Regions from separate parts of the Comamonas sp. lk genome, predicted to be linked through region 2. Evidence: riboswitches for the same ligand, from Rfam matches in the RefSeq annotation. Region 2 holds a riboswitch; the other holds the start of a gene.
The links. A riboswitch is a leader RNA that binds a small molecule or an ion and turns the genes downstream of it on or off. The one in region 2 is predicted to bind glycine.
Positions count from the first base shown of each region.

Region 1 (3,396 bases), 670 kb from region 2:
CCATGCGGCCTTGGGAAATTTCGGCCTGATACGGGGTGTAGGCCGTGTACCAGGCGGGGTTCTCCAGAATATTGCGCAGGATGACGCCCGGCGTATGCGTGCCGTAGTAGCCCTGGCCGATAAAGCTTTTGAGCACCTGGTTCTTGCCGGCGATGGCCTTGAGCTCGGCCAGCGCTGCGGCTTCGGTGACGGGATCCGGCAAATCCATGGGTTTGGCGCGCGCAATCGAACGCGGCACGATGGAGTTGATCAGCGCGGCGCGCGAGGCCTCGCCAATCACGGAAAGCATCAGCGCTTCATCCGCGGCATCTATGCCTATGTGGCGGGGAATGAATTCACCGGGATTTTCCAGCGCTTCAAGGCTGGCAACGGGAGCGGGGGGCGACATCAGCATGGGAGGGACCTGTTCTCAAATACTGTGACTGACTGGGGGCGCAGGCAGAAAGAAAAACGGCCTTCGCAAACGCGAAGGCCGTGGAAAAAATCAATTGCTGGCAGCGAAGTCGTTATAGGCCGTCTCTTCCATCAGGCCTTCGAGTTCGCTGACATCGCTCATCTTGACCTTGAAGAACCAGCCGCTGTTCAGAGGGTCGCTGTTGGCCAGGGCAGGGTCGTCGCGCAGAGCTTCGTTGACTTCCACGATTTCGCCGGTCACGGGCATGTAGACATCGGCAGCGGCCTTGACGGATTCGACCACGCCAGCCACATCGCCGGCCTTGAAGGTGGAGCCCACGGCGGGCAGGTCGACAAACACCACATCGCCCAGCGCATCCTGTGCGTGGACGGTGATGCCGACGATGGCTGCATTGGTGTCAGCCGTGTTGATCCATTCGTGTTCTTTGGAATATTTGATGCTCATGGAAAGCTCCAGATGGTGAATTCAGGGAAATCTGTGTTTTGAGAAAGGTCCAGCGCGCACTTTAGCGGCGTTCTGAGCACCGCCGGATGAATTGGCCTGCTCAAACAAGAGGCCGGGCCACGGCAGCGGTTCAGCCTCGGTAATAGTTCGTGGGCACAAACGGCGTGGCCGTGACCTTCATGGGCACGGGCTTGCCGCGCACCATGGCGAAGATCTCGGTACCCAGCGCCGCATAGTCGGGCTGCACATAGGCCAGCGCCACGGGCTGGTTGAGCGTGGGGCTGAGCAGGCCGCTGGTGATATGGCCTATATGCTGGCCGTCCATGTTCTCCAGCACCGCAGGCTCGCGCACGGGAATGCGCTCCAAGGCCACCAGGCCTACGCGCTTGCGCTGGAGCTGCTGCGGATTTTGTAGCTGTTCCAGCACGATGGATGCACCGGGAAAACCGCCTTCACGCGCACCGCCGTTGCGGCGCACTTTCTGTATGGCCCAGTTCAGCGCCGCTTCCACCGGCGTGGTGGTCGTGTCTATATCGTTGCCGTAGAGACAAAGACCGGCTTCCAGTCGCAGCGAGTTGCGTGCGCCCAGACCGATGGGGGCGATTTCGGACTGGGCCAGCAGTGCTTGGGCCAGGGCTTGGGCACCGTCTGCGGGCACGGAGATTTCAAAACCGTCCTCGCCGGTGTAGCCGCTACGCGTGATGTAGAGCGCATGGCCTTGCCAGTCAAAATGGCCGCCGGTCATGAAGACCAGCTGGCTCACGCCGGGGATCAGGCGCGCCAGCACCGTGACCGCTTTCGGGCCTTGCAGGGCCAGCAAAGCCTGATCGGGCAGGGGAATCACTTCGCAGCGCTGGCCTATGCGCTCCTGGATATGGGCGATATCGGCCTGTTTGCAGGCACCGTTGACGATGACGAATAAGTCGTCGCCGCGGTTGACGAACATCAGATCGTCCAGAATGCCGCCTTGGTCATTGAGCAGCAGGCCGTAGCGCTGTTTGTGCACGCCGAGGTCTTGCACGTCCACGGGCATCAGCGTTTCCAGGGCGGCGGCAGCGTCGGCACCGCGCAGCAGCAGCTGGCCCATATGGGAGACGTCAAACAGGCCGGCGGCCTTGCGGGTGTGCAGATGCTCGGCCATCAGCCCCTGGGGGTACTGCACGGGCATGGAATAGCCGGCAAATGGCACCATGCGGGCGCCCAGCTGCTGGTGCAGGGCGAACAAAGGGGTGTGGCGCAGAGGTTGGTTGTCGGCGGCAGTCAAGGGGCAAGCTCCGGTGGTGAAACCAAATGAGTTGCCATGCCCGGCAAATGCAATAGATATCGCATTGCCTGGCGTGGCGGTCTTGCCCTGCTGTCCGCTTTACCTGAGAGATTCACTGCACGCGGGTGCAGCTTGCTCCTTCGGTGGGTGCTGCAAGCGCAGCACCTCTCTCCAGCAAGGAACGCTGTGGACTGAGCTTTGCTCGCCCGTCAGCGCTTGTCAGTCCTTTTGCCTGAGCGTTCGGGTGCTGCATAAAGGCAGAGCCTGCGCCTTCGGCGGTGCGTTGCGGGTCAAACCCCGTAGGCACTCTCTCCTGACAGCAGGCATTCTAGCCGCCAGTTATTGCGTCGCAACATGGGGTTTATGCGGGTTTGTACGAGGTCTGCGCATGCCGATCCGGCGGCGTTGGCTGTGAGAGATGCGCATAAAAACCGCTTGCACTCCAATCAGTAAAAGCGCAGACAGATATCAATTGCATAGTCCTTTCTCACTCTGTGGCACTGCCCAGAATGCGACAGGCCGCGCCACTGCGGATAAGTGGCGCGGCCTGGAACGGGTTCCGGTGGCGGATCAGACAATCTGGCGCTGACGGTAAACAGCGGGATCACTTGAATGGTTTTACTGCGTTGGTGAACGTGCTTCCATGGACTCAACTATGCATGTTGCAGTGCAGAAAATGCTGCTTTGTTTTCTGCAGATATCGCTTTGCTACAGAAAATTTTGCTGCCAATGCTTAAAAAGCGATAAATTCAAGGCCATGGACACTTTGGATAAAAAGATTCTTGCTGCTTTGCAAGCCAATGCGCGGGCCAGTCTGCAGGAAATCGGCGCTGCCGTGGGCTTGAGCGCCTCTCCATGCTGGGCGCGCATCAAGAAAATGGAGGAAGCCGGCGTGATCGAGGGCTATACCGTGCGCCTCAATCCCCAGGCGCTGGGCCTGGCCGATTCGGTGCTGGTGATGGTGACGCTGGACAGTCACTCCGACAACACGCTGGAGAAATTCGGCGAGGTGCTGGCCACCATTCCCGAAGTGGTGGAGGCGCATCTGGTCTCGGGCGAATACGACTATCTGCTGCGCATTGTCGTCAAGGACACGCGTGACTATGAGCGTTTGCTGCGCGAGAAGCTCTACAAGATCAAGGGCATACGCCACAGTCAGTCCAGCTTTGTGCTGCGCACGCTGAAGCGGGCCGATTTACCGCTGGGCATCTGAATTAAAGACCGAGACAACTGGAGCCGCAGAGAGTTTGAAATGAAAAAAGGCAGCGCCGTT
Region 1 is NZ_UOOB01000001.1:2,936,869-2,940,264, reverse strand. Features, by position in the region: gene gcvP (aminomethyl-transferring glycine dehydrogenase) at 1-394, opposite strand, end outside; gene gcvH (glycine cleavage system protein GcvH) at 485-859, opposite strand; gene gcvT (glycine cleavage system aminomethyltransferase GcvT) at 990-2,123, opposite strand; glycine riboswitch at 2,204-2,308, opposite strand; glycine riboswitch at 2,334-2,449, opposite strand; gene EAO39_RS13350 (Lrp/AsnC family transcriptional regulator) at 2,881-3,336, shown strand.
Region 1: linked by a shared signal. The riboswitch ahead of gcvT (glycine cleavage system aminomethyltransferase GcvT) and the one ahead of EAO39_RS10425 (trimeric intracellular cation channel family protein) in region 2 are both predicted to bind glycine.

Region 2 (3,396 bases):
AGCGCCCTGCAGGCCAATGTGCGCGAGGCCCGCCGCGCCGGAGCCATTCTGGACCGCATGCGCAGCTACATCAGCAACACGCCCAGTCAGGCCCAGCGCCTGGATCTGGCCCAGGCTGTGGCCCAGACTCTTTTGCTGCTGGAAGGCCCGGCCAAAGAGGCCGGTGTCCAGCTGCTATGGGAGCCGGCGCCGGCAGATTGCAGCGTTTGGGCCGACCCCGTGGCACTGGAGCAGGTGCTGCACAATCTGGTGCGCAATGCGCTGGAAGCGCTGTCGCAGAGCTCGGTGGCTGAGCCGGCCATACAGATAGCGCAGCAAGCCGACGGCCGACAAGCCAGTCTCACGGTGCGGGACAACGGCCCCGGCATAGACGCCGCCACGGCCCAGCGCATTTTCGACCCTTTCTTCACCACCAAGAGCGGCGGCATGGGCCTGGGCCTGCCGCTGTGCGCCACGCTGATGGAACGCATGGGCGGCCAGCTGCAATATCTGCCGCCCGCCAGCGCCAGCCCAAGCACCGCCTGGCCAGGTGCCTGCTTTGTGCTGACCCTGCCCCTGGCGACCACGGGCGCCGCCCCGGAAAACCCCATCCCATGATTTACCTGATAGACGACGACGCCTCGGTGCGCGAGGCCTTGCATCTGCTGCTACAGACCTATGACCTGAGCGTGAGCTGCTTTGCCTCTCCTGCCGAATGCCTGGCCCATCTGGACCGCAGCCAGCCCGGCGTGCTGATCATGGATTTGCGCATGCCGCTGATGTCCGGCCTGCAGCTGTATGAGCAGCTGCGTGCGCAAGGCGTGGACTGGCCGGCCATCGTCATCACCGGCCATGGCGATCTGCACTCCTGCCGCCGGGCCTTCAAGGCCGGCGTCACCGACTTTCTGACCAAACCCATAGAGGAGCAGACCCTGCTGGAGGCCATCAGGACTGCCCAGGCCACGCTAGCCCGGCAGGCCGAGCGCAACGAGGCCCGCCACCATCTGCAGGTGCTGACCGAGCGCGAACGCGAGGTGCTGGAGCTGATCACCAAGGGCCTGGGCAGCAAGGAGATCGCGGCCGCGCTGGATATCTCCGTGCGCACCGTGGACACCCACCGTGCCAAGCTGGCCGAAAAGCTGGGCACGGGCTCCGTGGCCGAGCAGACCCGGCTGCTGCTGTCTGCCGCTGCCCGCAGCTGAGGCCCACCCTCGGTAAAACTACCGAGAGCCGTCCGTTGGCTTGCGAATAGGCGCCAAGCGCCCGTGTTCCTACAGTTCAGTCATTGCTTTCACCCCCTGGAGCCCTGACATGAATCGCCTGAGCACTTTTGCCCTCCTCGCCCTGAGCACCCTGGCCTGCGGCGCCGCCTCTGCCGCTACGGTCAGCACCCGCTCGATTGCCTCGGCAACCGCCGCCCAACTGGCCCAGCAAACCGTTGCCGCCTGCAGCGCCGACGGCCATAACGTGACCGCTGCCGTGGTGGACCGCGCCGGCGTGCTGCTGGCACTGTCCCGCGCCGATGGCGCCGGCGCCCACACGCCCAAAGCCGCCACCGCCAAGGCTTTCACCTCGGCATCGTCGCGCAACCCGACCAGCGGCATGGCCAAGACGATTCAATCCAACCCCGATGCCGCCGGTCTGGCGCAAATCCCCGGCTTTCTGGTGCTGGCCGGCGGCGTGCCCATCAAGGCGGGCAATGAGGTCATTGGCGCCATCGGCGTGGCCGGTGCGCCCGGCGGCCACCTGGACGAGGCCTGCGCACAAAAAGCCCTGGCGGCCTTGAAAGATCAGCTGCAATAAGCCGCTGCGGCCCGTCTGCCCCATAAGCCAAGGCTCCAGGCCTTGGCTTTTTTGCGTGAAGTCCCCCTTCCAACTGGCTAGAATCACGGCTTTCCTGCGGGAGAGCGAGGCAGGCGCCAAACATGGCCCCATGCCTCCGCCGAAGGCGCAAACTCCCATAATCGCTCAGGCACCCCGTACCGCAGGACAGGACAGTGCAGCCGATAGATCGGCCGCACGAATTCGCCAACTGGAGAGCAGCCCGCAGCCCTTTGCTGCAGGCTCACCGAAGGGGCAAGTGCACGGCCAGGCTGGCGCACGCAACTCTCAGGTACAAAGGACAGCGGGAGAGGCACGCCTGACATTTCGCTATGGCGAATGACTGGCTTAACCCAATCAGGGCTGTCATGCTTCCCTCCGTTTCCTTGCTGGACTCCTTCCAGGCCAGCAATATCACCGTCATGCTGGTGATCTATCTGGTGGCCATCGCGGCCGAAGCCATGTCCGGCGCACTGGCTGCGGGCCGGCGCAATATGGACATTTTTGGCGTGGTCGTCATCGCCTTTGTCACCGCCCTGGGTGGCGGCACCATACGCGACATGGTGCTGGGCCACTACCCCATAGGCTGGACGCAACACCCCGAATATGTGTATCTGGTCATCAGCTTCGGCCTGCTGACCACGCTCATCGCCCGACATATGCACCGCTTGAAGCAGGTGTTTTTGCTGCTGGACGCCATGGGTTTGATCGCTTTCTCGCTGATTGGCTCCAACACCGCGCTGGAGTTGGGCTACCCCACCATCGTCGTCATCATGGCCGGCATGATCACCGGTATCAGCGGCGGCATTTTGCGCGACGTGCTCTGCAACCAGGTGCCCGTGGTCTTCCGCCGCGAGCTGTATGCCAGCGTCTCCCTGGCCGTGTGCCTGATGTTCCTGGGTCTGCGCGCTCTGGATGTCAGCCCCAATATCAGCACCATCGTGTGCTTTGCCGGTGGCCTGGCGTTTCGCCTGGCCGCCATACGCTTCAAATGGCGTCTGCCGGTGTTCTCCTATCAGCAGCGCTGGGAATAAGAGAGTCAAGACCCTGCAATGTCTGTCGAGAGCCTACCCCTGCCCCCATCTGAAAAACCCGGTGAGAGTCTGGAGCCGCCCCTCAATGGGGAATCCATCACATGGCTTGCCGATGGCACGCCCTATAGCCCCCGCTTCGGTGACCGGTACCGCAGCGAACTGGGCGGTCTGGATCAGGCTCGTCAGGGTTTCCTGGGCGGCTGCGGTCTTCCCGAGGCCTGGGCCCACGCCTCGCAATGGCGAATCCTGGAGATTGGCTTTGGCTTTGGACTGAATTTTCTCGTCACCTGGGCTGCCTGGAAGGCAGACCCCCTGCGCCCGCGCGTGCTGCACTTTGCCTCGATCGAGGCCTATCCCGTGTCTGCCGACGATCTGTTGCGCGGCCTGCCTGATGACCCGCAGCTGCAGCTCTTGGCCGAGCAGTTGCAGGCCCAGTGGTGGGGCTTGCTGCCCGGCGTGCACCGGCTGTCTTTTGACAACGGACAGGTGCTGCTCACCCTTTATGTGGGAGATGCCCAGACCGTGTTGCGCAAGCAGCAGCTGACGGTGGACAGCGTCTACC
Region 2 is NZ_UOOB01000001.1:2,266,223-2,269,618, reverse strand. Features, by position in the region: gene EAO39_RS10440 (ATP-binding protein) at 1-597, shown strand, start outside; gene EAO39_RS10435 (response regulator) at 594-1,181, shown strand; gene EAO39_RS10430 (heme-binding protein) at 1,291-1,782, shown strand; glycine riboswitch at 1,870-1,974, shown strand; glycine riboswitch at 2,002-2,115, shown strand; gene EAO39_RS10425 (trimeric intracellular cation channel family protein) at 2,169-2,834, shown strand; gene mnmC (FAD-dependent 5-carboxymethylaminomethyl-2-thiouridine(34) oxidoreductase MnmC) at 2,853-3,396, shown strand, end outside.